Regions from separate parts of the Rhodococcus sp. NPDC058639 genome, predicted to be linked through region 2. Evidence: riboswitches for the same ligand, from Rfam matches in the RefSeq annotation. Region 2 holds a riboswitch; the other holds the start of a gene.
What was found. Region 2 has a riboswitch for S-adenosylmethionine ahead of ACFWU2_RS10945 (putative leader peptide). Riboswitches for the same ligand answer to the same signal wherever they lie in the genome.
Positions count from the first base shown of each region.

Region 1 (18,492 bases), on a different contig from region 2:
CGTAACCGCCCTGTCGCGCTTCACTCACCGTGATCAGCCCTTTCGAGAATTTCCATCAGTTCCGGCTTCGAGCCGGTGCGCTGCGCCGACCGCAGCGACATAGCGCGGTACCCCGCCGCGATCTTCGGGTCGGCATCGTTCAGTACCTGCAGGTGGGTAGCGACCGTCTCCGCGTCGCCGCGGGCCACCGGACCCGTGAGCGCGGACGGTCCTCGCCGCAGCACGTTGTCCAACGCGGCGGTGAGCAGTGGTTGAAGGACTCGTTCGGCGACTCCGCCTGGAGCATCGTCCACGATCTGCTGACCGAGCAACTCGTCACCGGCGAGAGCGACGCGCAACGCTTCGACTGCGTCGGCGACAAGCGTGACCAGGTGGTTGCTGCCGTGGGCAAGGGCTGCGTGATAAAGCGGTCGCATCTGCTCGGAGACCCGGACCGGTTCGCCACCGATCTCGAGGACGAGCGCCTGCGCGATCGCGTAGCCGATCTCGTCGGCTGCGGTGATGCCGAAACAGGTGGACGCGAGGCGGGCGGTGTCTTCGTCGTGCCCGGTGAACGTCATCGCGGGGTGAACCGCGAGCGGCACTGCGCCCTGCTCCGCGAGCGGCGCGAGAATACCGATGCCGTGGGCACCGGATACGTGAAGGACGATCGTGCCCGGCTTGACGACGGAGGTGGCGGCCAGTCCGGCCACCAGCGATTCCAGCTCGGTGTCCGGAACGGCGAGGAGAAGCAGATTGCAGCGGCCGGCGACCTCGTCGACCGGCAGTATCTCGGAGTCGGGGAGGCGAATACTCGCGCGGTGCTTCGAGACGTCGGACACCGCCGAGCAGGCCACGACCACGTGGCCGACGCGCTCGAGCGCCGCGCCCAGTGCGGTGCCCACGCGACCTGCGGAAACGACACCGACAGATAGTCGGGCAGGCGCAGGCGCGTTGGTGATCCCGAAGGAATTCACGGGAGTCCTCTCATTCGTTCCAGTCCCGCTCAGCGGGTACCGGACGTTCGCCCGACAATAGCGCGCTGCGCTCGGCGCCCGCCACGACGGCAAGGAGTGATCTGCGCCTCACTCGGCCGTGACCAGCCGGTACCGTCGCGGGACGTGTCGCGAAGATCAGCGCTCGGACGACAGTGCGGCGAGGATCTCCGCGACGCTCCGGCCCTCGGAATGGGCACCCTCCGCGCGGCGGCGGCCGCGTCGGCCGGTCGGGGGCTCGGCCGGAGCGGTGTGCGCCTCGGCAGGCTGCGGGCGCGCCTCGGCGGGCGGTGTCTCGGCGGGCGGTGTCTCGGCGGGCGGTGTCTCGGCGGGCGGTGTCTCGGCGCGCTCCTCCGGCGAGCCCACCGTGATGGTCTCCGCAGTGAGCGGCTCGTCGTCGGGCGACGCGAACGCCGGTCCGGACGGTCGAGGCGCCGTGACACGTGTCGTGGCGTCGAGTTCGCGCCGGCGGTCCGCATTCCCTCCGAGTGCCACGTTCTCGTCGGGAAGGCGACCGTCGAACAGCACCTCGAGGTTGCGGCGAAGTGCCGCGAGCTCATGACGCAGCGCTGCCATTTCTTCGGCGTCGATGCGCAGGTCCGACCGAACCTTTTCCTCGACCGTCAGTTCGTACTCGCGGCGCGCGGAGATCTCGCGTTCGAGCTGGAGGTCGTACACCGTCTTGAGGTCGTCGACCTTGGCCTTTTCCAGCGCCGACTCGCGGCGGTACTTGGTCATCGCGATCGCGCCGACGGTGGCCGCCCACAGCGCCACGACCACCGCGATACGCAAGACCTGCACGCTGTCGCTGAAGACCAGCAGCAGGGACGCGACCATGGCCAAGGCAAGCAAACCGGCGACGATCATGGAGCCGGTACTGCGCCACGGACGACGATTCCTGTTCTCTCGTCCCGGGGAAACCATACTTACCAGACTACGTGTCTTCCCAGGTCGGAACAGCGATGCCCGCCGGTCGCAGCGAAATCCGTTCGGCGGCACGGATCGTCCCGCCGCAGCGGTCGTCAGGTCGCCGGCTGGCTCGGATCTTCGGGGTCCTCCGGTGCCTTGCAACAGTATTCGAGCCACAGCGCAGCAGCCACAAGAGCCACACCGGCAACTGCCCCGACGACTGCGCCGGACGTGTCCTCCATCGCGGCGCGGACTTCGGCGCGCTCCGGCAGAAGGAAGAGCAGGAACCCGGCCCATACGCCCGTACTGGCCGCGCCGACGAGCGCGGACGCCTTCGCCAGGGCGACGGAACGCGCAACCGTGATCGGGTGGATCCGGCCGGGGCCCTCCCCGATCTCGTGCTTACCGACCCGCGAGCGGATGACGAACGCGAGGACCACCTCGATCACCGCCGCCACGTACAGCGACGCTCCGGCGTAGACCGGGATGGCCGGCAGGGAGCCGTACAGCGTGCGCACGAGCAACCAGGTGATGACCGCCGCCAGCACGGCCAGCGCGAGCAGATCGCGAACCCGGGTCGGTTTCATCGTTCCTGTTCCCCCACGCCGGTGCCGGTCAAGTTCAGATCGGTGCGGTGCACGCCGTCACGCTCCGCCGCCTCGAGTCGGTCGAGCCAGTCGTCGGCACGTCGGGTCTCCCCTTCTGCGGTGAGCACCGCGTCGGGTTCCACATCGAGCCACGGCACGAGCACGAATGCCCGCCGGTGTGCCCGCGGGTGCGGGAGCGTCAACTCGGGATCGTCGCTGAGCACCTCTCCGTCGCCCGCGTCGCACGACACGACGTCGACGTCGAGGCTGCGCGGACCCCACCGCTCGAGGCGTACCCGCTCGGCCGCCGCCTCGCATTCGCGGCCGAACCGCAACCAGTCGTCCGGCCCGAAAGCGGCGTCCTCCGCGACGATCACCGCATTGAGAAAGTCCTGTTGCTCGACCCCGCCCCAGGGCGCCGTCGAATACACCGCGGATACGGCCACGGCACGCCGTCCCAGCGCCTCGACCACCGAGCGCAGGTGCGCCGCGCGGTCGCCGATGTTGGACCCGATCGACAGCACGGCCCGGCTCACGACGCGCTCCGGGTCCGATCGACCACCACGGCGACGTCCGAGAACGTCAGCGGAATCGGCGCCGACGGCTTGTGGAGCGTGACTTCTACGCGCGACACCCGGGGGTCGGCGAGCACGCCGTCGGCGATCTCCCCGGCCACCGTCTCGATGAGGTCGCGTCCCGGGCCGGCGATGACGGCGGCGGCGGCTTCGGCGAGTTCACCGTAGTGCAGCGTGTCGGCGAGATCGTCGCTCGCCGCAGCCGGCGCGAGGTCGAGCCACGCCACGATGTCGACGAGAAAATCCTGTCCGTCACGCTTCTCGTGATCGAACACTCCGTGGTTGCCGCGGACCCGTAGTCCCCGCAGTTCGATCCGGTCGCTCATACATGCATCCTCTCCGCGCCGCCGTGCTGCCATGCCCGAACCACCGCGAGCGCGTCACGCGAGGCCTGCACGTCGTGCACGCGTACTCCCCACGCACCGTGGGTCGCAGCGAGCGCCGACACCACGGCTGTCGCGACTTCACGACCCGCAGGCGGACGCACGGCACCGTCGGGTGACGCGAGTAAGGATCCGAGGAAGCGCTTGCGGGAGGCACCGATCAGCACGGGAAAACCGAGCGCGTTGAGCTCGGGCAGTCCGTGGAGGAGTTGCCAGTTGTGGTCCGGTTGCTTCACGAATCCGAGTCCGGGGTCGAGAACGATCTTCGACGGGTCGACGCCCGCGGCCACGGCGACGTCGACCTGGGTGAGCAGCTCGTCGCGCACCTCGGTCACCACGTCGTCGTAATGCGCGGACCCACCCGCGTGCACGAACTCGCCGGTGGGACGCCAGTGCATGATGATCCACGGCACGCCCGCCGACGCCACCACCGACGCCATGTCGCTGTCGGCGCGCCCGCCGGACACATCATTGACTATCGTCACGCCCGCGGTGATCGCGGCCTCCGCGACCGACGCGCGCATCGTGTCGACACTCGTACGGATGCCTTCCGCCGTGAGAGCCTCGATGACCGGCGTGACTCGATCCGCCTCGACCTGCGGATCGATGCGCATCGCACCGGGACGTGTCGATTCGCCTCCGACGTCGACGATGTCGACACCGAGGTCACGGAGTTCGAGTCCGCGTGCGATGGCCGAGTCACGGTCGAGATAGCGTCCGCCGTCCGAAAACGAATCGCTGGTCACGTTGAGTACGCCCATCACGATCGGCCGCTGTTCGGCCTGGAACACGCTCACCGGCGCAGGATGAGGTCCAGGGCCTCGGCGCGCGACGCCGAACTCGTCTGGAGCAATCCACGTACAGCCGACGTGGTCGTGCTCGCCCCGGGCTTCCGGATGCCGCGCATCGCCATGCAGAGATGTTCGGCCTCCACGACCACGATCACTCCGCGCGGCTCGAGCTTGCGCACCAGTGCGTCGGCGATCTGACTGGTGAGGCGCTCCTGTACCTGCGGGCGCTTCGCGTAGAGGTCGACTACGCGTGCGAGCTTCGACAGACCCGTGACGCGACCGGTCGGGCCGGGAATGTAGCCGACGTGCGCGACACCGTGGAAGGAGACCAGGTGGTGTTCACACGTCGAGTACATCGGGATGTCGCGCACCAGCACGAGTTCCCGGTGTCCTTCGTCGAAGGTGGTGTTGAGAACCTCGTCGGGGTTGGTGAACAGGCCCGCGAACACCTCACGATATGCCCGTGCAACGCGCGCCGGGGTGTCGCGCAGACCTTCTCGTTCAGGATCCTCGCCGACGGCGATGAGCAGTTCCCGCACGGCCGCCTCTGCACGTGGCTGGTCGAAAACCCGCCCCGCCTCCACACTCAGCGTCTGCGACACCACGTCGTCGTCGTCCATACCGGAACCCGCTGCCGTACCCACGTGATCAACCGACACCCGCCAGTCCTCCACTCTTGAAGTTGCTCGTCGTCTCAACGCTGGCCGGACGGCCCTTCCCACGGCTGCGTGGGTGGCGGTTCGGGGGTCGGATGTCCCTCGTCCCGTTGTTCATCGGAGTCGTCGGATCCCGTGCGGGTCCAATCGGGGTAACCGCCCCGGAAGGTTCCGCGCTCGTCTTGCTGTTCCTCCGGCGGCCAGCCCGGTGCCGACCAACCGGCGGGAGCGCCGTAGTCGGGCCGGGTCGCGTGCCGGGGTCCACCCGGGTACGGCGCCGGCGGGAATCCGGGCAGCGGCTCGGACGCCGGGATCGGCTGAGGCTGGCCGTACCCGTTTCCGGGAGCCGACGGCTGGTACTGCGGCTGCGCCGGCTGAGCGCCGGGATACTGCGGCTGGGCGCCTGGGTACTGCGGCTGGGCGCCCGGGTACTGCGGCTGCGCCGGCTGGGGCGCACCCGGGTACTGCGGCTGACGGTCGTCGCCGTGCTGCGGCCTGCCGTTGGGCGCGTGCGGGTCAGGCTGGTTCTGCGGCTGCGGCGGCTTCGTCAGGCTCGGCGGCTCCGCCGGCCACGGCTCGCCACGTTCTTCTGCGAGTTCGCGCGGCGTCTTGATCGGCGGCTTTTCGGACGGGATGCGATCACCGAAATCGTTGAACGCGGTGATCCGCGGGCGCTTCCGGACATCGGCGAGGATCCGCTCGAGATCCTTACGGGTGAGCGTCTCGTGTTCGAGCAGCTCGCCGGCGAGCACGTCGAGAATGTCGCGGTACTCGTTGAGAATCGACCACGCCTCGGTGTGTGCCGCCTCGATCAGGTTGCGCACCTCTTCGTCGATCTCCCGCGCCACCTCGTGCGAGTAGTCGGTCTGCGTCCCCATCGACCGGCCGAGGAACGGGTCGCCCTGCTCCTGCCCGTAGTGGACGGCGCCGAGCTTCGCGCTCATGCCGTACTCGGTGACCATCGCGCGCGCGATCTTCGTCGCCTGGTCGATGTCGGACGAGGCGCCTGTCGTGGGCTCGCGGAAGATGAGTTCTTCGGCTGCGCGGCCACCCATCGCCATGACCAGGCGGGCGATCATCTCGGACCGCGTCATCAGGCCCTTGTCGTCCTCGGGCACGGTCATCGCATGCCCGCCCGTGCGACCACGCGCGAGGATCGTGACCTTGTACACCGGCTCGATGTCGGGCATGGCCCACGCAGCGAGTGTGTGACCACCCTCGTGATAGGCCGTGATCTTCTTCTCGTATTCGCTGATGATGCGGCTCTTGCGGCGCGGCCCACCGATCACGCGGTCGACGGCTTCCTCGAGCGTCGCCTCGGTGATGACCGTGCCGTTCTCGCGAGCGGTCAGCAGCGCCGCCTCGTTGACGACATTCGCCAGGTCGGCACCGGACATGCCCACGGTGCGCTTGGCGAGACCGCCGAGGTCGGCGTTCGGGTCGATGGGCTTGCCCTTGGAATGCACCGCGAGGATTGCGCGACGACCGGCCAGGTCGGGGTTGCCGACCGGAATCTGCCGGTCGAAGCGTCCCGGGCGCAGCAACGCGGGGTCGAGGATGTCGGGCCGGTTGGTGGCCGCCATCACGATGATGCCGGAGCGGTCACCGAACCCGTCCATCTCGACGAGGAGCTGGTTGAGGGTCTGTTCGCGCTCGTCGTGGCCACCGCCGAGACCTGCACCGCGCTGCCGGCCGACGGCGTCGATCTCGTCGACGAAGATGATGCAGGGTGCGTTCTGCTTCGCCTGCTCGAACAGGTCGCGCACGCGAGACGCACCGACGCCGACGAACATCTCGACGAAGTCCGAACCGGAAATCGTGAAGAACGGCACTCCGGCTTCGCCGGCGACAGCGCGCGCCAGCAGGGTCTTACCCGTACCGGGAGGGCCGTACAGCAGAACGCCCTTCGGAATCTTGGCGCCGAGCGCCTGATACCGGCTCGGGTTCTGGAGGAAGTCCTTGATCTCGTAAAGCTCTTCGACCGCTTCGTTCGCGCCTGCGACGTCACTGAACGTGGTCTTCGGCATGTCCTTGGTCAACTGCTTGGCACGAGATTTGCCGAAGCCCATCATCCCGCCGCGGCCACCGCCCTGCATCCGGCTCATGACGAGGAAGAACACCACCAGCAGGATGGCCATCGGTATGACGAACAGCAGGATCGACGTCAGCCAGCTCTCCTGGGTGACCTGCGTGTTGTACTTCGGCACGCCGGAATCACCGACCAGATCGAAGATCTGCTCCGATGCCGACGCGGGGTACTTCGCGATGATCTCGGTGCTGCCCTCGGTCGCATCGTCGCCGTTGTTCAGCCACAACCGGAGCTGCTGCTCACGGTCGTCGATGCGCGCCTCGCTGACGTTCTTCGCCTCGAGCTGCGAGATCGCGACAGACGTGTCCACCTTCGTGAAGCCGCGCGTGTCGTCGCCGAAGTAGCTGAAGGCGTAGATGACCAACAGGATGCCGGCGACAATCGCCAGATTACGGAACACTGTCTTGCGGTTCATACAGGTTCGGCCCGGCCGGCCGGTCCTTTCGATAGTGACGTCATCGGTGTCGTGTCGAGGGCGCTACACCCGGTACGGTCGCGGTTTCGCGAGCAGTGACCAACCAGGCACCGCAAGGTTACCGCGTGACGACGAACCGCCGCCGAGTCGCAGCAGGTCGTTCGAAGTCACAACGAACCGGCGGCGTCCCTTGTTCCCACCCGCGGCGAGCTGCGTGCGGCTCATCTGGGGCGTCTGCACTCCCACCGCGGTGCTAGCTGCTGTAGACCTTCGGGTGGAGAGTGCCGATGTAGGGCAGGTCCCGGTACCGCTCGTTGTAGTCGAGTCCGTACCCGACGACGAACTCGTTGGGGATGTCGAAGCCGACGTCGTTGACCTCGACGTCGATCTTCTGGGCGTCGGGCTTGCGCAACAGGGTGACGACCTCGAGCGACGCCGGGTTGCGCGTCGACAGGTTGCGGATCAGCCACGACAGCGTCAGCCCCGAGTCGATGATGTCCTCGACGATCAGGACGTTGCGGCCGGCGATGTCCTTGTCGAGGTCCTTGAGAATCCGGACCACACCGGAGGACGAGGTCGAGGAACCGTACGAGCTCACCGCCATGAATTCCATCTGGGCCGGGATCGGCAGGGCTCGGGCGAAGTCGGTCATGAAGAAGATCGCGCCTTTGAGTACACCGATGAGCAGGAGGTCACCCTCCGGAGCGCCCTCGGGGTATCGCTCCGCAATCGAGGCCGCCAGTTCGGCCGTCCGCTCTGCGATCTGCTCCTCGGAGATCAGCACCGAGGCAATGTCACCTTCGTACACCGGGTTCTACCCACCTTCCGTCAGTCGTCCGCGCACCGCTGCTGGTCGACGAACTCCATACTCAGCCTGCCACGCCGACGCAGCACCACCAACCTGGTCCCTGCTCCCGGCCCCCGGCCCACCGCGACGGCCCCCTGCCCGTGCCAGAGGACCACCAGATCGTCGATTGCGCGCAGCGACTTGTCGTTCGGCGCAGGTGCACCGCGTCCGAGCAGCCACAAGCGAACCGCCCGGCGGCGGACCGCAGCGGGCGCGTCGGTGAGCACCGTCACATCGAGTGAGCAGTCGTCCTCGGGCTCGCGGCGGGTCGCGGCACGGGTCAGCAGGTCCGCAGCCGCTTCGTCGAGCGCCTCCCCGTCGTCCCGAAGTTGCGCGGCGGTACGCGCGAGCGCCGCGGCGACTCCGCCATCGAGAATCTCCTCGAGCATCGGGAGGGCCTCCGTCCGCAAACGGACGCGAGTGAATCGCGGGTCCGCGTTGTGGGGATCCTCGTACGGGAGGTAACCCAGTTCGCCGCATGCGCGCCGGGTGACGCTTCTCCGCACGCCGAGCAAGGGTCTCCCCCACGGGGCGTCGAACGGCGCCATCCCGCAGATCGAGCGAAGCCCCGAACCGCGGCCGAGACCGAGGAGCACCGTCTCGGCTTGGTCGTCGAGGGTGTGGCCGAGCAGGACCGGCATTCCGCCGCGCGCATCGTCGAGCGCCCGGTACCGGGCGGTTCGAGCAGCGGCCTCGAGCCCTCCGGGGCCGGTCACCTCTACCGCTACCACCCGGACGGAGGCGCACCCGCGCGCACGCGCGAAATCTGCGGCGCGCGCGGCGATGTCCGACGAGCCCTCCTGCAAACGATGATCGACGACGACGGCGTGCACCTCGGCGGCCTCGGCCACGGCCGCCGCTGTCAACGCTGCGGAGTCGGCGCCACCGGACAGCGCGACGGCTACCGCGCGCACATCGTGTGTGGACAGCCAGGCACGCACTGCCAGCCGGACCTCGTGGATGGCGGGCAGTTCGGGCAGCAGCGGAGCGGGCGGCACGGTCAGCCCAGCACCCGTGCGATCCAGGCGTCCGGGTGGTCGATCTCCGTGAGAGTCGGGAGCGCGTCGGGGCCGGACCACACCGCGTTGAACTGCGTCATGCCGACCTTCGCGACGACGGCGTCGACGAACCTCTTGCCGTGCACGTACTGCGCCATCTTCGCGTCCACGCCGAGAACGACGCGGATCACGCGGTGGATCGGGTTGCCGCTGCGCCGGCGCCGGCTGTCGAACGCACGGCGGATCCGTGCCACCGACGGAACGACGGACGGTCCCACCCCGTCCATGACGTGATCGGCGTGGCCTTCGAGCAGCGTTCCGAGCGCCAGCATCCGATCGAGCGATTCGCGTTGGGGTTCCGCCTGCGTGGCACGCAGCAATCCGACCATGCCGCGTTGCGACATCGGCTTGTCGCCGGGAGTGCGCAGATCGCGGGCGGCGGCCACGAACCTGCTCACGACCTCGCCGATCGGTTCGTCGACCGCTGCCGTGAGTTCGGCGGTGGACTCGCGCATGAGGTCCGCCATCCAGGGAGCCTGCTCGAACTGCACACGGTGGGTGACCTCGTGCAGACACACCCACAGGCGGAAGTCCGAGGTCGGCACCTTCAGTGCGCGCTCGACGGCGACGACGTTGGGTGCGACGAGCAGCAGGGTGCGCGAGAACGGGTCGTACTGGCCGAGGACGGCCGACGCGAGGTACGCGAGCATCGCGCCTGCCTGCGCGCCCGCGGGCTTACCGAGCCAGCGTCCGCTCCGGTCGGACCCGGTGAGGTCCGCCATCGACTCCGCCGCGGCACGCACCCAGTCGGGACGATCCACGACGCGCGCGGGCGGCGACACCGTTCCGTCACCCATCCCGGTCTGCTCGCGCACCGGGCCTTCGGCGCGCTCGGCCGCCGCGTACAGCTCCTCGATGGCGGCGTCACGGGTATACCCCGACATCGCGGGGCCGGAGCGCGCGAGCCGGGCACCGACACCCGCCGCGAACTCCCAGTCGATCGCGTCGCCGAGGCCCCGCTCCTGCTCGCTCATCGGCAGCCGCATCCCCGGAGTACGGCCGCGACATCGTCCAGCGCGGGTCGTGCTTCGTTGGGGAACCGGTCGTTCGACATGAGTGCGAACGTCAATACCCGCCCATCGACGTCCACGACGTATCCCGTAAGCCCGCTCACAAGACTCAGTGTGCCCGTTTTCGCGCGCACCCACCCGGCTCCGGCACGCGCAGTGGTGCCGTAGCGGTCGCTGAGGGTGCCGGTGGCACCCGCGACCGGCAGGTAATCGAGCATCGGACGCAGGGCCGGAGCGTCCGGGCCGGCGGCGCGCGCGACGATCGAGTCGAGGACCCGCGCCGGGATGCGGTTGTCGAGGGAGAGGCCGCTGAGGTCCTCGAGCGTGACCCCGGAAGTGTCGATCCCGGCGCCCTGAAGAGTGCGGGTCACAGCTTGGACGGCACCGGTGAACGTGGGCGCGCTACCCGAGGAGATCGCGATTTCCCGTCCGATGGTTTCGGCGAGCACGTTGTCGGAGTGCTGCACCATCTGTTCCAGTCGTGTCCGCAGGGGTGCGGACTGAACCGATGCCATGGGCGCTGTGCCCGGCGAGGCCGTCCCGATCGTGACCTTCTCGGGATCGGCGCCGAGTGCGGCGGCGAGCGCTCGCCCGGCGTCCAGCGCAGGAGTAGCCGAACGCGGTGACTCGTCTTCGAGCGGCCGCAAGCGTCCCCCGTCGAGCATCACCGGTTCGATGGGTGCGACGAACCCGTCACCGACGTCCGTGGCGTCCCATCCGACCGCAAGCGGGTCTCCGCTGAAGATCCCGACATCGACGACCACGGTGTCGACGACGGCTCCGCTGCGCTGGATCTGCTGCGCGAGATCGGCGATGCGGGGACCGCCGGGGTAGAAACCGTCTTCGCCGACGGGCTGAGCGGTGAGGGTGGGGTCGCCACCCGCGACGAGGACGATCTCGCCGGGACGGGAGCCCTCGACCACCCGCGTGGTGATGCGGTGATCGCTGGGCAGGCCGAGCAACGCCGCCGCGGTGGTGAGGATCTTCGTCGTGGATGCGGGGGTCATCGGCCGGTCGGGCTCCTGGGACCACAGGACGGTCCCGGTGGCCGCGTCGGTGACCGATCCGGTGAACGATCCGAGCGCCGGGTTCTTCACGGCTGCGTCGAGCGCGGCGGCCAGGGCTGCGGGGACCGGAGCCGGGGCATCGTCCGCCACCGGCGCGACCGCGAGGTCCGCGATGACCGGTGCGGGAGCGGGCGCGATCGTGGCGCTCGCAGTGGTGCGCACGTCGTAGACGGCAAATGCGCCGCCCACGACGAGTGCGAGAAAACCGGCTGCCCAGATACCGAACAGGATCCGGATGTTCCGGCGCCGACGTGTGACCAACGAACCCTGCTTCTTGATCTTTTCCTGCCCCGCCAACACGCCTCCGCTGTGTCCTGCACACTCGCGCCCTGGTGGCCGCCTTCGTGGTCCGGTACCTGCGTCGTCCAGACTAGCGCCGCGCCCGTTATCCTTTCTCCGGACCATCACCGCAGATACGGATGTCGTATCGGCGAGCGAAAACACCGACGAAGTGAGGCAAGCGCGTGGAGTTCGAGGTCACCATCGAGATCCCCAAGGGGCAGCGGAACAAGTACGAGGTCGATCACGAGACCGGCCGCGTCAAGCTCGACCGCTACCTCTACACCGCGTTCGGGTACCCCGCCGACTACGGGTACATCGAGAACACTCTCGGTGAAGACGGCGATCCGCTCGACTGCCTCGTACTGCTCCCCGAGTCGGTGTACCCCGGCGTCATCGTCGACGCCCGCCCGGTCGGCATGTTCAAGATGGTCGACGAGGCCGGTGGCGACGACAAGGTTCTCGCGGTCCCCGCAGGTGACCCGCGGTGGGATCACATCCAGGACATCGGCGACGTGCCGCAGTTCGAGCTCGACGCGATCAAGCACTTCTTCGTGCACTACAAGGATCTCGAGCCGGGCAAGCATGTCGAAGCCGCGGACTGGACGGGCCGCGCCGACGCCGAGGCCGAGGTCACTGCCTCCATCGCGCGCTTGAAGGACAACGGCGGCCACTGAGCCTGCCGCAGAACACCAGAGTGTCCTGCGACGACGAATCTCCCGGATGATCCACGGATCGGCCGGGAGATTCGTCCTTTCGGGGGTGTGCCGGGATACCGGCCGTCGTCACTGTCCCTTGAACTCGGGCGCGCGCTTCTCGAAGATCGCCTTGATCGCCTCGCCGAGATCCTCTGAGGGCAGGAACGCCGCGTTCCATGCCGCGACGTAGCGAAGGCTGTCGTCGACCTGCGCCGAGCGACTGTGATCGAGGACGTCCTTGATCCCGTGCACGACCAGCGGCGGGTTCGCCGCAATCTCCGCAGCCGTCCGGTGGGCCGCGGCGAGGACTTCGTCGGCGTCGGCGAAGACGTCGTTGACCAGACCGATCTTCTCGGCGCGCGCAGCGTCGATGTCCTTACCGGTGAGGGCGAGTTCCCGGACGTGCCCGTCACCGATGATGTACGGCAGGCGCGCAAGGGTGCCGACATCCGCGACCATGCCCACCTTCACTTCGCGGACGCTGAACTTGGCATCGGCACTCGCGTAGCGGATGTCGGCCGCGGTGATGAGGTCGACACCGCCGCCGATGCACCAGCCCTGGATCGCCGCGACGACCGGCTTGCGGCAGTCGGCGACGGCCGTGATGGCGGCCTGCATGCGCTTGACCATCCCGTGGAAATCGGTGCGCGCCTTCGCGCGGGCACCGTCTGCGAGGACCGCCGCGAGGTCACCACCCATCGCGACGAGGTCGAGGCCGAACGTGAAGTGTTTGCCCGCGCCGGCCAGCACGACGGCACGCACGTCCGGATCTGCGTCGAGTTGGGCGAACAGGACGGGCAGCTCGGACCACAGGTCCGGGCCCATCGCGTTGCCTTTGCCGGGGCCGATAAGCGTCACCTGGGCGACGTGGTCCTTGTGCTCGACGGTGAACGCTTTCCAACTGGTGTGATCGGTCATTACTCGAGAGTAATGTCCTTCGTCGGCGAGCACTGCCACCGCCCCGAAACTACTCGGGCGTTTCGCGTATTCGTCCCCGATGATCAGGTCCTACTCTTGACTCATGAGCAGGTTCTGGCACCCGAACGTGGCCCGTGTCGCCGACACGCTCATCGCTCGTGGACACCACGGGCTCATCACCCGGCAACCCGACTCCGTGACCACTGCGGAACAGGCCGCGGCGGCGGTGGGAGCCGACTTGGGCGCCATCGTGAAGTCACTGGTGTTCCTTCTCGACGACGAACCGATCCTGCTCCTGGTGTCGGGCGCACACCGGGTCGCACTCGACCGCACCGGCGAGCGCCTCGGTGGCACCCTGGTGCCGGCACCCCGCTCGGTGGTCGTCGAGGTCACCGGCCAGCCTGTCGGTGGCGTCGCCCCGCTCGGACATCCCACCAACCTTCCGACCTACATCGATCTGTCACTGAAGGACCACGCCGAACTGTGGGCGGCGGGTGGATGCGCGAACACGTTGTTTCGAACCACGTACCCCGAACTGATGCGCGTCACGGCGGGAATCGACGTGGACGTGGACTGAAGGGGTATCGCTCGGCTACCACCCGAAGTGCGACGCGCGGTACACTTCGACTCATGACCGACCGAGCGTGGAGCCGCAGGCACGTCGACCTGTGCCGCACCCGCTCGAGCCTGTGTGCACGCTGAGATACGCACCAGCCCTCCTCCTTTCCCGGCAACCGCGATCGTCACCCGCGGCATATGCGTCACGTGGCGCGCCGATATCCATTCTCCGAGCGGAGTCTTCGATGACCACCGACCACCTCGAACGCGCAAGCAGCACCGCGTCAGTCGACGAGCCGGAACTTGTTCTGATCGTGCAAGTTTCGGACACGGGAGCTGTCAACCCCGGCGACCTCGCGGCACTCGCCGACGCGCTCCGCGAAACAGCGACCGGCCTTCTTCCCGGCGCACGCACACACACGCTCCTCAGCCCGGGGCCCGCACCGCTCGTGGTGGACCTGCCCGCTCGCGGTCTGGTGCTCGACGGCAGCCGAGTAGAACTGAGCCACACCGAGTTCGAGATATTTTCCTATCTCGTCGATCGCCCTCGCACAGCGGTTCCCCGCTCGACTCTGCGCACCCTCGGTGCCGGCTACATCGATCCCGAACGCGGTAACCGGAGCGTCGATGTGCACGTCTCCCGGATCCGGTCGAAACTCGGCAGGTTCGGCGACATCATCACCACTGTCCGAGGAGCCGGGTACCGCTTCGACCCCGATGCGCGCGTCCAGATCGTCACGCCTCTCCACCGGCGAAGCGCCTAGAGCACAAACGAAGGGGCAGGAGAAATCTCCTGCCCCTTCGTTGGTCTCGGTGTCCGGCTACGACGCGCGTGCCGCGGGACCTACCCCCTCACCGAACCGTCGCAGAACCTCCACAACAGTCGGTGACACCGTCAGCAGTCCGCGGGCTTCGAGCCACGGGAGCGTGCCGTCGACGAGATGTTCGACAGTGAACGGTACGGGTACGGGAATGAGCGTGACGCCGTCCGCCACCCCGACGGAGTGGACGTCGGCGATGAGGCTCGCAAGCCCCTCGGGAGTCCCCACATACGACAGCGTGCCCGGTTCCCGGCGGGCGGTCGTCCCCTCAATGCGGGCGTGCCGGCGCGCAGCACGTGCATCGGGATCGACGAGCACCTCGAGATCGACGAGCACTGTCACCGCGTCGGGGTCACGGCCCTCCGAGGCGGCCTCGCTGCGGATCCGATCGCGAATCTTCCCCGCTTCCCGCAGGTCTGCGGCGCGAACGCGAATCACGTTGCCGGACGGTGCGGCCGGATCGAGTGGCGGTTCGCCCGGACGGCCCACGGTGAGATCGGCCCAGTAATCGGGCCCGGACCGCCCGGACAGTTCGACCGCCACGCGCAGCAACCGCTGCGCAGAATCCGGGTAGGCAGAATCGTTGTACGACATGAGTGACCTCTCGTAATCTGCCGTGAGTGGCAGCAGCTGAAGAAAAGCGTGCGGAGAGAACTCAGGCCGGACAGGTGCCGGAGGCCGTGCGGCACAGGTCGACATGCCGACGGCACCAGTGCGCCGTGGTTGTCGCCTCCGAGATCATGCGATTACCCTACCGAGCCCGTGGGGAATTGTCGACCGTGACGATCGCCGTCAGATGCATTGCGGCGCACCCTCTCCCGACTGCGCGAGTCCGGGCCGGGTTTCCGGTGCCGGGCTCCACACGCCGTCGGTCTTCGCGTGCGTCCACGAAGGTCCTTGCGCAACCAGAGTGCGCAGCGCGGCGAGAAGCCGGTCCACGTCTGCCGACGAGCTACCCAACCCCAGCGACGCGCGCACCGCCCCACCCGGGCGTCCCACGCGGGCGAGCAACGGGTGCGCGCAGAAACGCCCGTCGCGCACTCCGATTCCGTGCTCGGCCGAAAGGTACGACGCCACCTCACCCGGTTCGTATCCGTCCACGGTGAAGGTCACGATGCCGACGCAGTCTTGCGAGTCGTCCCACAACTTCAGGATTTCGACGCCCTCGACGCCACTCAGTCCGTCGACGAGCAGGCGGCACAGTTCTTCCTCGTGCCGCGCCGCGGCCTCGGTGTCGAATCCGCCGAGGGTGTCGCATGCCGCGGCCAGCGCGGCAACCCCGAGTACGTTCGGTGTCCCGGCCTCGTGTCGCGCAGGGGCACAAGCCCATTCGGCACCGTCGAGGCTCACCTCGCGCACCGCGCCGCCACCGGCGAGGTACGGCTCGGCGGTGTCGAGCCAGTCGCGGCGTCCCACGAGCACTCCGGCGCCGAACGGGGCGTAGAGCTTGTGACCGGAGAAGGCGAGGTAATCGATTCCGTCGGCAGTGAGATCCACGCTGCGGTGGGGCACCAACTGTGCACCGTCGACGAGAATCCGCGCACCGCACGAATGAGCCAGGGCGGCGAGCTCGGAGATCGGCAGCACTTCACCGGTGACGTTGGAGGCACCCGTGACGGCGAGCAGCGCGGCCGGCGCCCGGTTCAGCTCCTCCGCGATACGCTGCACGGTCTCCGCAATCGAGTCGGCTGCCACGACAACCCGGGAGTTCTTCCACGGCAGCAGATTCGCGTGGTGCTCGATATCGAGCACCACGACGTCGCCGGGCACCGCGCCCGCCAGCAGGTTCAGCGAATCGGTGGTGTTGCGGGTGAAGACGACAACCTGATCGGTGTCGGCACCGACGAAGCGTGCCACCGACTCTCGCGAGTCCTCGTAGCTCGCGGTGCTCACGCGCGAGGCGTATCCGGCGCCGCGGTGGACGCTCGCGTAGTACGGCAGCAACTCGGCGATGCGTTCGGTGACGGTGGCGAGTGCAGGTGCACTCGCCGCGTAATCGAAGTTGGCGTAGGTGCAGGTGCCACCCTGCACGAGCGGCACCTGCACGTCACACCCGGAGACGTGTGCGAACGGCGCGATGCAGGCGGGGGCAGATACAGCAGTCATGACAAAATCCCTCGTCGATCCAGGGACCCGTCGGTAATCGCCACGACGAAGGAAAACGATCGCCGGCGGAGTCCGCGCTTGCCGTGTCCGGTATTGGAATCACAGCCAGGTCGTCACCCGGAGCACCCCACCGCGGCGGAGGGTTGCCGACCAGCAAGCCGGGGCTTGATGCTGGTACTCATGACCTGCCGAAGAGGATTGCAGTCGGGCGGTCTCGTGTCAAACCGGATGCGGTGCACCGACCGTGACGCTGCGGACGAAAGCCGCGGACCTGCCGAAATACCGCCTCGGGTTCGGCCGGGGCGCGACACACCCGGGGCGGTGGCGCGCCCCGACGTTCACCTCGTGTCCACTTGAACGTGAGATAACCGGAGCACCATCGAGTAGAAGGACGCCGCGGACTTGCCTGCCCCACTCCCCGCTGAACCCCGCAGCTCTGTGATCCCCGCAGAGTTTCTTCGCGCGTCGCACGCACCGCCACCCCGCACCCTCGTCGACATCCTGCGCGCGACCGCCGAGGCGCATCCCGACGCACCGGCGATCGACGACGGCACCAGCGTCATCGGCTACGCGGAACTGGTCGAGAAGGTCAGGGTGGGCGCGTACACCCTCCTCGACGCCGGCGTCGGAGCGGGTGATCGTGTCGGAATTCGGATGACCTCGGGCAGAGCCGAGCTGTATGTCACCATCCTGGCGATTCTGGCCGCGGGCGCGGCCTACGTTCCCGTGGACGCCGACGACCCGGACGAACGCGCCGACCTGGTGTTCTCCGAGGCCCGGGTCACCGCCGTCGTCACCGACGACGGCATCGGTCCCGGCACCGCCCCCGTACGGGCCGACCCGCCGCTGCGCGGTCCACGGCTCGACGACGATGCGTGGATCATCTTCACGTCGGGCTCGACCGGCACCCCGAAGGGTGTGGCGGTGACCCACCTCAACGCGGCCGCGCTCGTCGACGCCGAAGCACGATTGTTCTGCCGAGACGCCCCGATCGGGCCGGGAGACCGGGTACTGGCCGGCTTGTCGGTCGCATTCGACGCCTCGTGTGAGGAGATGTGGCTCGCGTGGCGCCACGGCGCGTGCCTGGTGCCCGCTCCGCGCTCACTGGTCCGGTCCGGTATGGACCTCGGACCCTGGCTGATCTCCCGTGACATCAGCGTCGTCTCCACCGTGCCGACCCTCGCCGCGATGTGGCCGGCCGAATCTCTCGAAGCGGTGCGGCTGCTCATTTTCGGCGGCGAGTCGTGCCCGCCGGACCTCGTCGAACGGCTTGCTGTTCCGGGACGAGAGTTGTGGAACACCTACGGTCCGACGGAAGCCACCGTCGTCGCGTGCGCCTCACTCATGGACGGCTCCGGTCCGGTCCGCATCGGGCTGCCCCTCGACGGCTGGGATCTCGCTGTCGTCGACGCCGAGGGCAACCCCGTCGCCGAGGGAGAAACCGGTGAACTCGTCATCGGCGGTGTGGGGCTGGCGCGATATCTGGACCCGGCGAAGGATGCCGAAAAGTACGCACCCATGCCGAGTCTCGGGTGGTCGCGCGCCTACCGCAGCGGTGACCTCGTCGTGCTCGACCGGCAAGGACTGCTGTTCCAGGGCCGTGCCGACGATCAGGTCAAGATCGGCGGACGCCGCATCGAACTCGGTGAGGTCGACAATGCCTTGCAGAACCTTCCCGGCGTCGCCGGCGGCGCCTGCGCCGTCCGCACGACGGCGACGGGACACTCGGTTCTCGTCGGCTACCTCGCCTC
Region 1 is NZ_JBHXRF010000002.1:4,647-23,138, reverse strand. It holds gene panC (pantoate--beta-alanine ligase) at 1-28, opposite strand, end outside; gene ACFWU2_RS03050 (Rossmann-like and DUF2520 domain-containing protein) at 21-956, opposite strand; gene ACFWU2_RS03045 (DUF6779 domain-containing protein) at 1,113-1,898, opposite strand; gene ACFWU2_RS03040 (DUF3180 domain-containing protein) at 1,997-2,470, opposite strand; gene folK (2-amino-4-hydroxy-6-hydroxymethyldihydropteridine diphosphokinase) at 2,467-3,006, opposite strand; gene folB (dihydroneopterin aldolase) at 3,003-3,371, opposite strand; gene folP (dihydropteroate synthase) at 3,368-4,189, opposite strand; gene folE (GTP cyclohydrolase I FolE) at 4,222-4,839, opposite strand; gene ftsH (ATP-dependent zinc metalloprotease FtsH) at 4,914-7,379, opposite strand; gene hpt (hypoxanthine phosphoribosyltransferase) at 7,633-8,187, opposite strand; gene tilS (tRNA lysidine(34) synthetase TilS) at 8,208-9,251, opposite strand; gene ACFWU2_RS03000 (zinc-dependent metalloprotease) at 9,227-10,258, opposite strand; gene dacB (D-alanyl-D-alanine carboxypeptidase/D-alanyl-D-alanine-endopeptidase) at 10,255-11,661, opposite strand; gene ACFWU2_RS02990 (inorganic diphosphatase) at 11,826-12,317, shown strand; gene ACFWU2_RS02985 (crotonase/enoyl-CoA hydratase family protein) at 12,426-13,256, opposite strand; gene ACFWU2_RS02980 (YbaK/EbsC family protein) at 13,360-13,833, shown strand; gene ACFWU2_RS02975 (winged helix-turn-helix domain-containing protein) at 14,060-14,578, shown strand; gene ACFWU2_RS02970 (hypothetical protein) at 14,636-15,229, opposite strand; gene ACFWU2_RS02965 (aminotransferase class V-fold PLP-dependent enzyme) at 15,428-16,741, opposite strand; SAM riboswitch class IV at 16,811-16,927, opposite strand; gene ACFWU2_RS02960 (Pls/PosA family non-ribosomal peptide synthetase) at 17,144-18,492, shown strand, end outside.
Region 1: another riboswitch for S-adenosylmethionine. It lies ahead of ACFWU2_RS02965 (aminotransferase class V-fold PLP-dependent enzyme); the one in region 2 lies ahead of ACFWU2_RS10945 (putative leader peptide).

Region 2 (13,525 bases):
TTCGCTCAGTACTTCACCGCGACGTCCGTGCTCGCCGCGCTGTGGATGACGATCAAGCTGACACTCTGGGGGACAATCCTGGGGTTCGCGCTCGGTGCCCTCCTGGCAGTGGGACGATTGTCGAACAACCCAGTGCTGCAGGTCGTCTCGTGGACCTATATCTGGGCCTTCCGGTCGATTCCGTTGATCGTCCAACTGCTGTTCTGGTTCAACATTGCGTACCTGTATCGAACGTTGTCCGTCGGTGTGCCTTTCGGACCGGGCTTCTTCTCGTTCAACGTCACAGGCGTGATCTCCGGATTCACGGCCGCGGTCCTGGGCTTGGCGCTGCACCAGGCCGCATACTCCGCGGAAATCATTCGTGCCGGCATCATTTCGGTGGATCACGGCCAGGTCGAAGCTGCCAACGCTCTCGGTATCCCGCGCGGACGGCAGTTCTTCAGAATTGTTCTGCCACAAGCGATGCGTTCGATCCTGCCCAACGCGGCCAACGAGGTGATCAGCCTGTTCAAGGGCACGTCGATTGTCTCGACCATGGCGATCGCCGAACTGTTCTACCAAGTCCAGGTCGTTTTCGGCCGCAACGGACGCGTCGTTCCGCTGCTCATGGTCGCGACCGTCTGGTACATCATCCTGACGACATTCCTGTCGATCATGCAGTACTACGTGGAGCGACACTACGCGCGAGGCTCCGCCCGAGCGCTGCCCCTCACGCCGTGGCAGAAGGTCACCGCGAAGTACCGGGAGATCCGCGACAGCGGCGTCGGCGCACCCCGGGGAGCGACCCGATGACCTCTGACGACGAACGCGTCCCCTATGCCGTCGACGTGCGAGGTGTCTACAAATCGTTCGGAACACTCCCCGTGCTCGAGGGGGTGGACCTGCAGGTCCGTCGGGGAGAAGTCACGGTGATCCTGGGGCCGTCGGGCTCCGGCAAGTCCACGTTGCTGCGGACCCTGAACCATCTCGAGAAGGTGGACCGGGGCACTGTCCGCATCGACGGTGAACTCATGGGCTACCGGCGTCGCGGCAACAAACTCCACGAATTGCGTACCCGCGACATCCTGCGCCAGCGGTCGAGGATCGGGTTCGTGTTCCAGAGTTTCAACCTTTTCCCGCATCTGACCGTGCTCGAAAACGTAGTCGAGGCACCGCTGTCCGCGCAGCGCCGTGACCGCGGCGAGGTGGAGGCAGAAGCACGCGGACTGCTCGATCGGGTCGGGGTGGGGGACAAGATCCACGATTTCCCCAAGCAACTGTCCGGAGGTCAGCAACAGCGCGTGGCGATCGCCCGCGCCCTCGCACTCCGGCCCGCCGTCATCCTGTTCGACGAACCCACGTCCGCGCTCGACCCCGAACTGGTCGGTGAGGTGCTCGAAGTGATCCGAGACCTCGCACGCGGTGGATCCACTCTGGTGATCGTGACCCACGAGATCGGCTTCGCACGCGAGGTTGCCGACACGGTCGTGTTCATGGATGGCGGTGTGATCGTCGAGCAGGGAACCCCCGCGGACATCCTGGATCGGCCCCGGCACGAACGCACACGGGCATTTCTGTCGAAGGTCCTCTGAACAGCCCGAACCATCGCTCCGCATTCACTCGACTGCTCATATCCCCCCCATGGAAGGTAATGATGTTCGCCTCGTCCCGCCGTCTCAGATTGCTCGCATCCACCGTCACCGCTGCAGCGGTGCTGGGTACCGCCGCCTGCAGTTCGGGCCCCGATCAGGCTGACGCCGCGACCGCTGCCGGCTACAACCTCACCGCCTACCAGAACCGCATCACGACCGACAAGGTCGACGAGATCGCCGCGAAGGTACCGCAGGCGATCCGCGACCGCGGCACCCTGATCGTGACAGGCGCCGCCGGCACCGCTCCACCGTTGCGCTTCTACGCCGACGACGACACCACGATCATCGGGTCCGAAACCGACTTCGCCTATCTGATCGGGGACGTGCTCGACCTCGATATCGAGTTGACCGCCGCCGACTGGGCGCAGAACTTCGTGCGCGTCGATTCCGGGGAGGCCGATGTGTTCATCTCCAACGTCACCGTGACGGAGGAACGCAAGGAGAAGTACGACTTCGCGACCTACCGCCTCGACAGCCTCGCTGTCGAGGTGAAGAAGGACAGCGGCATCACCTTCGACGGCGCGAAGGACATCGCCGGGCTCACGATCGGTGTCGGTTCGGGTACCAACCAGGAAGCACTGCTCGTCGAGTGGAACGAGCAGAACATCGAGGCAGGTCTTGCACCGGCCGACATCCTCTACTACCAGAACGCGGTCGACTACTACCTCGCGCTCGGCTCGGGTCGCATCGACGCATACGTCGGCCCCAACCCCACCTCCGCCTTCCACGCTCTGCAAACGGGCGAAACCGAAGTGGCAGGGACGTTCTCCGGCGCGGGGTCGGACCTCCAGGGCGAGATCGCGGTACTGACGAAGAAGGACAACGGGTTGATCCAGGCGATCAACGAGGCCCTCGACCACATCATCGAGAACGGGACGTACACGCAGGTCCTCGAGCGATGGGGTATCACCAGCGAGGCCGTGGCCGACTCACGGATCAACCCTCCGGGGTTGCCCAAGACCGCTTCCTGACTCGGAATCTGAAGGAGAGAACATGAGTCGGGCGAATTCACGGGTCGACGCCGTGGTGATCGGTGGCGGTGTCATCGGATCGAGCGCCGCATGGCGTCTCGCTGCCCGTGGCCGCTCGGTGGTCCTGCTAGAGCAGTTCGAGCAGGGCCACCGGCGGGGCGCATCGCACGGAAGTTCACGCATCTACCGGCAGGCTTACGACGGGGAGTTCTACACCGCGTTCGCCGCCTCGGCATTGCCCCTGTGGCGGCAACTCCAGGACGCGACAGGGCACGAGTTGCTCACCCTGACCGGCGCGGTCGACCACGGCTCACCGGCCACGGTCCTGTCTCGCGCCCGGGTACTGGACGCGCTGCGAATCGATGCCGAAGTCCTCGAGCCTGCCGCGGCCGAGAAACGCTGGCCCGGGATCCGATTCGATACGACGGTGGTGCATCACCCCGGTGCCGGCAGGTTGCACGCGGACCGTGCGGTCGTGGCACTCCATCGGGCGGCCGCGCTCGAGGGCGCCGACGTCCGGTTCTGCGCCACGGTGCGGGAACTGCGCCGTGTCGCCGGGTGCGTCGAAGTGATCACCGACAGCGATGTGGTACGGACGGGCCATGTCGTGATCGCCGCCGGAGCGTGGTCGTCGCGACTCCTTTCCGAGGGAGGTATCGCACCGGTCCCGGATCTTCCCCGATTGCGCACCACCCAGGAGCAACCGGCCCATTTTGCTCCCCTCGCACCCGACGATTGGCCCAGTTTCGTCCACCATCCGGGTGCGGGTCTGGTGACCGAGGGGATCTACGGCCTCGGGTCGGACGACGGAATCAAGATAGGCGAACACGGCACCGGGCCGGAAGTGGACCCCAGGACCCGTACCTTCGCACCCGATCCGGACGGCGTCCGGCGACTCGTCGAGTATGCGGAGACCTGGCTTCCAGGCGTCGACCCCGGCACCGTCGTCGCCGACACCTGCCTGTACACCACGACACCGGACAGCAACTTCGTGATCGACCGGATCGGTGATGTCACCGTCGCCGCAGGGTTTTCCGGACACGGATTCAAGTTCGCACCCGCGGTCGGAGAACTGGTGACGGGACTCGTCGACGGAACCGCCGTCTCACCGGATGTGTTCCGTGTCGGTGCCCGCGTCGGTGTGGTGGCCCGGTGAGCGATACCCGCCGCCTGCAGATACACGCAGTCTCGCAGGACGACCCTCGCGCGGCGCCACTGCTGGCCGAACTCGCGGTGGAATACAGCACTCGGTACGAACGCCCGCTCGAAGAACAGGTCGAGGCGCTGATCACGCACCCCGGCGAGGAGTTTGCCCCGCCACACGGGGCGTTGCTCGTCGTCGTCGAGGACGGGGAACCGGTCGCGGGCGGGGCATTCCGGCGATACGACGAGGACACCGCCGAACTCAAACGCATCTGGACCTCCCGGCGGCACCGCCGGCGGGGACTCGCCCGCATCGTCCTCGCAGAACTGGAAACCGAAGCGCTGCTGCGCGGGTACGCCCGGATCTATCTCACGACGGGGTGGCGCCAACCCGAAGCTGTCGGCCTCTATCTCGCCGCGGGATACACCGCCCTGTACGACGTGACCCGCCCCGCCGAGGAGATCGGCCCACACCCGTTCGAGAAATTCCTGACCCGAAAGGTGGAGTCCGCGTGAGATTCCTGCTGCTGAGCCTGATCACCCACCAACCCGACCCCGTGACCGGAGACATGCTCGGTCCCGCCGAACGACTTCGCGAAGTGGTGGATACGGCGGTGCTGGCCGAACAACTCGGGTTCGAAGGGTTCGCGGTCGGGGAACGGCACGAACACCCGTTTCTGTCGTCGTCGCCGCCGGTTGTGCTCAGCAACATCGCCGCACGCACGTCGACGCTCGAACTGTGGACCGGAGTGACCACGCTGAGTCTGCTCGATCCGGTGCGCGCGTTCGAGGATTATTCGACCCTCGACAATCTGTCCGGTGGGCGTCTGAACCTGATGATCGGCAAGGGAAACGGCACCGCACAAGCGGAGCTGTTCCACGTCACCCCCGACGATCAGTGGGACCGCAATCGCGAAGGCTACGAACTGTTCCGGCTGTTGTGGGAGAACGAGACCGCGACATGGGAGGGGCGCTTCCGACCGCCGCTCACCGATGCGGTCACAGTGCCGCGTCCACTGCAACGCCGCCTGACCATATGGCACGGCAGCGCAACGAGTCGCGATTCGGTCGATCTGGCGGCGAAGTACGGCGACCCGGTGTTCTCGGCCAACGTGACCAACCCGATCGAGCCCTATGCCGAGCTCATCGGCTATTACCGGCAGCGCTGGGCGGAGTACGGACACGATCCCGCAGCGGCGCGGGTGGGTGCAGGAACTGCGGGGCTGTACGTGACGCGGACGTCGCAGGAGGCGGTCGACCGGTTCCGCCCGTTGTTCGAACAACGGCTGCGACTCGCACGCGAGGCCGGCCAGCCGAGCGTCTTCGGCACCGTGGAGGACTTCGTCGAGCGCAGTTCCGCGCTGATCGGCAGCCCGCAGCAGGTGATCGACAAGGTGTTGCGCTATCACGAACGGCTCGGGCACGAGGTCATGCACGTCACCGCCGATCGCGGCGGCCTCACCAGCGCGGAGCAGCGTGCAAGTCTCGAACTGTTCCAGAGCGAGGTCGCGCCGGCCTTGCGTGCGGCGATCCCGGGCCGGCTCGTCGCCCGGTAGGGGTTTCGATCACGCTGAGCGTAAGCGTGTGCCACCCGCGGCGGGATGCGTAGCGTCTGCCACGACCATCCAGAGCGACCGAGAGACCCGGCTCGACGACGTCGCAGCAACCCCCTGCCTCGCAGGTGAGGGTGCTACCGCCGGGAACGATGGAGGACAGCATGAGAAATCGGCCTTCGGTGGGATCGTGGTCGCGCCGGCACGTCGACCTGTGCCGCCACAGTGGCGCACTCTGTCGCCGCCGCGCGGTCCCCGTTTCGTAAAGCATTCTCCCGCAGCACGTCTACTCCGGCCCGGCCACCTCGCATTCGCGCGGCTGCCGGCGCCGTGCCGAGATCATGGAGCCACAGGTGCCACTTTCGTCCATATCCGCTTCCCGCCGCGTCGTCGTCGCCGCCCTCACCGCGTCGGCACTTGCCGGCAGTCTGACCGCGTGCGGGTCCGATTCGTCGGCGGCCACACCCGGTGGTGGCATTCCGCAGCCCGGCGGAACACTGCGGTACGGCCTGTCGCAGGCACCCACCTGCGCGGATCCGGTCCAAGCCGGCACCAACCAGACCATCTACGTCGCACGCCAGGTGGTCGACTCGCTCACCGATCAGAACCCCGAAACCGGCGAGATCGTGCCGTGGCTCGCCGAAAGCTGGGATGCCAACGACGACGCTACGCAGTTCACTTTCCGGCTGAAGGACGGTGTTACCTTCAGCGACGGAACACCGTTCACCGCGACCTCCGTCAAGAACAATTTCGACGCGATCGTGAACAGCATCGGCGGCGTCAAGGCCCCGAGCGCCGTCGGTTACCTCGCCGGCTATACCGGCACCACCGTGGTCGACGAGCACACCGCACAGGTGAACTTCTCTGCGCCGAACGCTCCGTTTCTCCAAGCCACCGCGACACTGCAGCTCGGTCTGCTCTCCGACAAGGACGCCGCGAAGAGCGCCGAGGAGCGTTGCGCCGGAGATCTTTCCGGAACCGGACCTTTCGTGCTCGAGGACTACCAGCAGGACAAGTCCGTGACGCTCGTCAAACGTGCCGGATACTCGTGGGGATCGGAGGCATTCGCGCACGACGGCGAGGCGTATCTCGATCGCATCGAGTTCTCGATCGTTCCCGAATCCGGTGTGCGCACAGGTTCTCTCGCGTCGGGACAGCTCGATGCGATCTCGGATGCGCTGCCGCAGGACGCCCCCCAGATCGAGGCTGCCGGTGGAGGCATTCTCACCACGTCGAATCCCGGAATTCCTTTCGGGTTCCAGCCCAACGTCACTCGTGGGGTGCTCACCGATCCCGCGGTCCGCGCCGCGCTCTTGTCGGCGATCAACCGGCAGGAACTCGTCGATACCGTCCTCGGACCCGACTTCGAGCCGGCGACGAGCACACTGGCCTCGGCCACCCCCGGCTACGCCGCGCTCGACGACGTCACCTACGACCCGGACAAGACGCAGCGCATCCTCGACGAGGCCGGATGGGTCCCCGGCGCCGACGGGGTCAGGGTCAAGGACGGACAGCGGCTGAGCTTCCCCGTGCTGTTCAGCCCCGTGTTCGCGGGAAACCAGGCGATCCTCGAACTCGTCCAGCAGCAGCTTCGTGCCGTAGGCGTGGACCTGCAACTCGACCTGCAATCCATGTCGGAGCAAACCGCACGGCAGAACTCGGGTGACTACGAGTCGTCGTATTACAACAGCACCCGCGCCGATGGCGACATCTTGCGCACGGCCTTCGGGCTCGACGGACGCAACATCAACCGGCGTGGACCGATCCCGCAGCTCGACGAGGTGCTGACCGCTCAATTGACGACCACCGATCCGGTGGTGCGTGCGCAATTGATCCGGCAGGCACAGCAACTCGTGCTCGACAACGGTCTGTGGGTCCCGACGGTCGAGCTGTCACAGGCGATCGGTGTCGGCCCGAACGTGCAGGATCTTGCCTTCGAGGCGTCGGCGCGACTGCAATTCTTCGACACCTGGCTGAGCGAGTAAACCGTGGTGCGCTATCTCGTATCCCGCGTTCTGCAGGCGGTCGGTGTGTTGTGGGCTGCGTTCACCGTGTCGTTCGGTGTCCTCTATCTGCTGCCGTCCGATCCGGTGAGTATGGCCGCGTCGGGCGACAACGGCACTCCCGTCGACGCCGCGGCGATCGCCGAACTGCAGGCCAGGTACGGACTCGACCAACCCGTGTGGACGCAGTACCGGAATGCGCTGGGTAGCGCGATCCGGGGTGACTTCGGTACCTCCATCTCGACCGGACAGTCGGTGACCGACGCGATCGGCGCGGCACTTCCGAGCACGGTGGTCCTCGCTTCCACAGCGTTGACGGCCGCGGTGGTAGGGGGAACGGCGGTTGCGTTGCTCGCGACGTACACCCGCGTCGGTTGGCTGCGCAACGCGCTGCTGTCCCTGCCCCCGCTCGGTGTCGCGGTCCCGACCTTCTGGGTGGGGCTGATTCTGCTCCAGGTCTTCTCGTTCCGTCTGAAGCTTGTGCCGGCATTCGGGGATCAGAGCATCGAACATCTGATTCTGCCTGCGATCACGCTGGCATTGCCGGTCTCGGCGGTGATCGCACAGGTGCTCGCCGCGAGCCTCACCTCGACGTGGCGCCAGCCCTTCATCGAAGCGGCCCGGGCGAAAGGCGCTTCCCGCCTGCGTATCCAGCTGCGGCACGCCCTGAGACTGTCGAGCATTCCGACGTTCACGATCGCCGGCGTCCTCGTCGGGTCGCTACTTGCGGGGTCGGTGGTGGTGGAGACGGTGTTCTCGCGCGCCGGTATCGGCCGGCTGACACAGATGTCGGTGATGACGCAGGACATTCCGGTCGTGCAAGGCATCGTCGTGTTCTCCGCGGCCGTGTTCGTTCTCGTCAATCTCGCCGTGGACCTGCTGTATCCGCTGATCGACCCGCGGATCGTCGGCGCCCGCCGGCAACAGGGCGTCGCGCCGGACGTCGAGCGCGAACCCGCCGCGCACGATACCGGCTTGGAGGTGAAGGCTCTTGTCTGACACTTTGACTCGAGAAGAACTGCACACGGGTGCCTCGCCGCGGCAAGGAACACCGGTGGGTCGTCCGTCGCGGTGGCGTGCGGGTGTGGTGCAGGTGCAGCGGCACGGGGTCGTCGTGGTCTCGGCCGGCGTGCTGCTCCTCGCGGTAGGGTTCGCGCTCTTCCCGTCCGTCTTCGCCTCCGGTGACCCGCTTGTGGGGATACCCGCCGAGAAACTGGAGGGCCCGAGCCTCGCGCACTGGTTCGGCACCGACAACATCGGCCGCGACGTCTACACGCGGGTCGTGCACGGGGCGGCGCTGTCGCTCACCGCGACGCTCCTCGCCGTCGGAATCGCACTCGTCGCGGGTTCGGCGATCGGACTGCTCTCCGGGGCGGTCGGCGGCGTTCTCGACGCGGTGCTCATGCGTATCGTCGATGTGCTGCTGTCGATTCCCGCTCTCCTGCTGTCGCTCGCACTCGTCACCGCATTGGGGTTCGGAACCGTGAACGTGGCGATCGCCGTGGGCGTCGGGCTCGTCGCCAACTTCGCCCGGGTGATGCGCTCGGAGGTGCTGCGGGTGCGGCGCGCACTGTATGTCGAAGCGGCCTTCGCCTCCGGTGCACGGTGGCACTCGGTGTTGCGCCGTCACGTGCTGCGCAATTCGTACGCGCCGGTCCTTGCCCTCGCCGCAGTCGAATTCGGCATGGCCGTCCTGGCGGTCTCGTCGCTCAGCTTCCTCGGCTTCGGCGCGGTGCCGCCCACACCCGAGTGGGGGTCGCTGATTTCGGAAGGCCGCAACTATCTGGCGACCGCCTGGTGGATGACCACTCTGCCCGGCCTGGTGATCGTTGCGGTGGTGCTTGCTGCTCACCGCATCGGCCACGCCGTCGAGAAACGAGGTACCCGATGACCACTACCCGCCCTCTCCTGGAGGTCAGCGATCTGCGCGTGGTGTACGGCTCGGGGCGGGATACGGTCCCCGCCGTCGACGGAATCGACTTCTCCGTCTCTCGCGGCGAGGTCGTGGCCGTGGTGGGCGAGTCCGGATCGGGGAAATCGACCACAGCGCACGCGATTCTCGGTCTTCTGTCGGGGAGCGGCCGGGTCACCGGTGGCACGGTCACGTTCGACGGTCAGCGCCTCGACGAACTCCCCGAACGGGCATGGACACGACTTCGAGGCGCACGCATCGGCCTGGTCCCGCAGGATCCGGCCACCTCGCTCAACCCGGTCGTCCGCATCGGCGACCAGATCGCCGAAGTGCTGCGGATCCACGGCCGTGCGGATCGCCGCACCGCGAAGATCGACGCTCTGCGGATTCTGGACGAGGCCGGGCTCGACCACCCGGAACTGCGTGCCGAGCAGTACCCGCAGGATCTCTCGGGCGGGCAACGACAGCGGGTGCTCATCGGTATCGCCCTCGCATGCCGCCCCGAACTGGTCATCGCCGACGAGCCGACGAGCGCACTCGATGTCACGGTGCAGCGACGCATCCTCGACCATCTCGAGGAGCGGATCGCGGAAACCGGTTCCTCGGTTCTTCTGATCACCCACGATCTGGGTGTCGCTGCGGACCGTGCCGACCGCATCGTCGTGATGAAGGACGGACGGATCGTCGAGACCGGGCCGGCGCTCCAGGTACTCGACAACCCGCAGCACGCATACACGCGTTCGCTGATTGCTGCGGCACCGAGTTCGGCGGATGCGCCTCGTCGCGTCGGCCGGGACAACGGCAGCGATCCGATCCTGTCCGTCTCCCACGTGTCGAAAACCTTCCGCATCGGCCGGAAATCCTCGCTCGAGGCGGTGCGAGACGTGTCGTTCGATGTGCACCGCGGCCGGACGCTGTCCTTGGTGGGGGAATCAGGATCAGGGAAGTCGACCGTGGCACGGATCGCGATCCGGCTCGACACCGCAACGACGGGGACGGTCCAGCTGGACGGGCGCGACATCACCGCGCTGCGAGGCCGCGAACTGCGGGCGTTGCGCCGCCGGGTGCAGATCGTCCACCAGAACCCGTACGCGTCGCTCGACCCGAAACTGCGGATACGCGAGATCGTCGCCGAACCGCTCGACGCCTTCGGTATCGGAACCCGGGCGGAGCGTCGCACCAGAGTCGCGGAGCTTCTCGACCAGGTGGCGCTGGCGCCGTCCCACCTCGAGCGCAAACCTGCCGAGTTGTCGGGCGGGCAACGCCAGCGCGTCGCAATTGCACGAGCCCTCGCGCTGCAACCGGAACTCGTGGTGCTCGACGAACCGGTCTCCGCACTGGACGTGTCGGTTCAGGCCCAGATCCTCGACCTGCTCACCGAACTGCAGAACGAGCTCGGTGTGAGCTACCTGTTCATCTCCCACGATCTCGCCGTCGTCCGCCACATCAGCGACACCGTCGCTGTGATGCGTTCCGGCGATGTCGTCGAATGCGGCACCACCACAGACATTTTCGACAACCCACGGCACGAGTACACCAAGATGCTGCTCGACGCCATCCCAGGGAAGGTTCGTCATGCCCGATAGTTCGGAATTGCTGCTCGCCGTCGAATTCGCGGGCACCGGTCTCCACCCCGCGTCGTGGCGACGCGACGATTCGCGCGCCGAGGACCTCTTCACTGCACGGTACTGGAGCGACCTCGTCGGGAGTGCCGACAGGGCGGGTGTCGACTTCGCCTTCCTGCCCGACAACTTCGGCGTCACCTCCGCCGAGAACACCGTGCGCGGTCGCCTCGAAGCGGTCGGTATTGCTGCGCGGCTGTCCACCGCCACGTCCCGGATCGGACTGATCCCCACCGCGACCGTTACCCATACCGAACCGTTCCATGTCGCCAAGGCGATCCAGACGATCGACCACACCACTCTCGGCCGCGCCGGATGGGAGGTCGCGGTGACCCGGGGTGACGCTCCGACACGGCTGTTCGGGCGCAAAGAGGCCCAGCACGACGGGTCACTGTGGGCGGAAGCCCACGAGGCGGCCGAGGTGGCTTCCCGACTGTGGGACAGCTGGGAGGACGATGCCGAGATACGGGATGTGGAGACGGGCCGATTCGTCGACCGCGACAAGCTGCACTACATCGATTTCGAGGGTGAATACTTCTCCGTCAAGGGCCCGTCGATCACGCCGCGGTCCCCACAGGGACAGCCGCTCATCGCAGTAACGATCAGCGATGAGCACTCCTTCGACTTCGCCGCTGCGCGAGCCGATCTCGTACGGATTCGCGCGACAGATCTGCGCGCGGCGGAAGATCTCGCAGACCGCGTGCGCGCCGCCGCGAACGGCCGTCGCCTCCATGTCCTGCTCGACGTGGATCTGTTGCTCGCCGCGAGCGACGGCGACGCTACGGACGATTTCTCCCGGCTCGAGGACTGGGCCGGTGCGCACTACCGTCCGGAAACCGTGCTCCACCGGGGAACGTCCCGCGGACTCGTCGAACTGCTCGACGGGGTGCGCGGCGTGGACGGCGTCGTTCTTCGACCCCTCGCGTTGTCTTCGACCACGCAACGCCTCGTCGCCGACGTGCTGCCGGCGTTGCGGCCGGCCGCCGAACTCGTCACCGGAACCCTGCGCGAACGACTGGGTCTCGACCGGCCCGCCAACCGCTTCACTTCCGCTCACTGAAGGGCTGACATCAGTGTCCCGCAACACGATACGTAAGCAAATACACCTCGGCGCGCACTTCCCGGGGGTCAACAACACCACGGTCTGGGCCGACCCGGCGTCGAAAAGCCAGATCGATTTCGCGTCGTTCCTGCATCTCGCTCGCACCGCCGAACGCGGAAAATTCGACTTCTTCTTCCTTGCCGAGGGATTGCGATTGCGAGAGCACCGCGGCCGCATCCACGACCTCGACGTGGTGGGCCGACCGGACACGCTCACCGTGCTCGAAGCGCTGGCCGGCGCCACCACCCACCTGGGCCTGGCCGGCACGATCAACACCACGTTCAACGAGCCGTACGAACTGGCCAAGCAGTTCGCGACTCTCGATCACCTCTCGGGTGGTCGGGCCGCGTGGAATCTCGTGACGTCCTCCGATGCGTTCACGGGCGAGAACTTCCGGCGGGGCGGGTACCTCGATCACTCGCAGCGGTATGTCCGGGCGCACGAGGTGGTCGAAGCGGTCCGCACACTCTGGGACAGCTGGAGTGACCGGGCCCCGGTGATCGACCGCGCCAGTGGAGTGTTCGCATCCGACGAGGCGATCACCCCCGTCGACCTCCACACCACCCAGTTCGACATCACCGGACGCTTCGAGGTTCCGCGCAGCCCACAGGGCCATCCCGTACTGCTTCAGGCCGGGGACTCCGACGAGGGCCGCGAGTTCGGCGCCGCCCGGGCCGACGCCATCTTCAGCCGGCACGGCACCCTCGAGGAAGGGCGCGCGTTCTACACGGACGTCAAGAGTCGGCTCGCCAAGTACGGCAGGACTCACGACGACCTGAAGATTCTCCCCGCCGCGACATTCGTACTCGGGGACTCGCCCGAAGACGCGCAGGAACGTGCCCGGCACATCCGGCTGCAACAGGTCGGTCCGCAGACCGCCCTGGCGTTCCTCGAACAGATCTGGGGCAAGGACCTCTCGTCCTACGACCCCGACGGTCCGCTGCCCGATGTGGAACCGGAAGACAATGTGACCATCACCCGTGGCCGGGTGCGTCACGCCAAGGACCCGCTGGCAGTCGCGCGGGCATGGAAGGCGAAGGCGGACGCCGAAAACCTGAGCATCCGCGAACTCGTCATCGAGACCACCGCACGCCAGCAATTCGTCGGGACGCCGCAGCAGGTCGCCGACGAGATCGATCTCTACGTACAGACCGACGCGAGCGACGGCTTCATCCTCGTACCGCACCTGACACCGGGAGGACTGGACGACTTCGTCGACCAGGTCGTGCCACTTCTCCAAGAGCGCGGCAGTTTCCGCGCCGATTACGGAACCACCACCCTGCGCGGCCACCTCGGGGTAGCCGACCAGCGCACCGTCACAGAAGGAGTCCGTGCATCGTGACCACGACACTCGACCGGTTCGTCGCCGACTGGCAACAGTGGCACACCGAGCGCAACGAAAGCCTCCGTCGGCCCCTCGGCTGGCTGAGCCTGACCGCCTTGCACTGGCTCGACGGCACCCCCACCCGATTCGAGGAGGTGCCGGGACGCTGGCACGTCGCCGGCACGACCGTGGTCCGAGATCTGGACGGGGAGATCACACGGCTCGAACCTGCCGAAGGTGCTCCGGGCGCGGAAGTGGAGTTCG
Region 2 is NZ_JBHXRF010000005.1:1,886-15,410, reverse strand. It holds gene ACFWU2_RS10975 (amino acid ABC transporter permease) at 1-792, shown strand, start outside; gene ACFWU2_RS10970 (amino acid ABC transporter ATP-binding protein) at 789-1,571, shown strand; gene ACFWU2_RS10965 (ABC transporter substrate-binding protein) at 1,634-2,602, shown strand; gene ACFWU2_RS10960 (FAD-dependent oxidoreductase) at 2,625-3,758, shown strand; gene ACFWU2_RS10955 (GNAT family N-acetyltransferase) at 3,755-4,261, shown strand; gene ACFWU2_RS10950 (LLM class flavin-dependent oxidoreductase) at 4,258-5,301, shown strand; SAM riboswitch class I at 5,364-5,457, shown strand; gene ACFWU2_RS10945 (putative leader peptide) at 5,451-5,564, shown strand; gene ACFWU2_RS10940 (ABC transporter substrate-binding protein) at 5,640-7,283, shown strand; gene ACFWU2_RS10935 (ABC transporter permease) at 7,287-8,300, shown strand; gene ACFWU2_RS10930 (ABC transporter permease) at 8,293-9,192, shown strand; gene ACFWU2_RS10925 (dipeptide ABC transporter ATP-binding protein) at 9,189-10,799, shown strand; gene ACFWU2_RS10920 (LLM class flavin-dependent oxidoreductase) at 10,789-11,895, shown strand; gene ACFWU2_RS10915 (NtaA/DmoA family FMN-dependent monooxygenase) at 11,909-13,279, shown strand; gene ACFWU2_RS10910 (DUF1684 domain-containing protein) at 13,276-13,525, shown strand, end outside.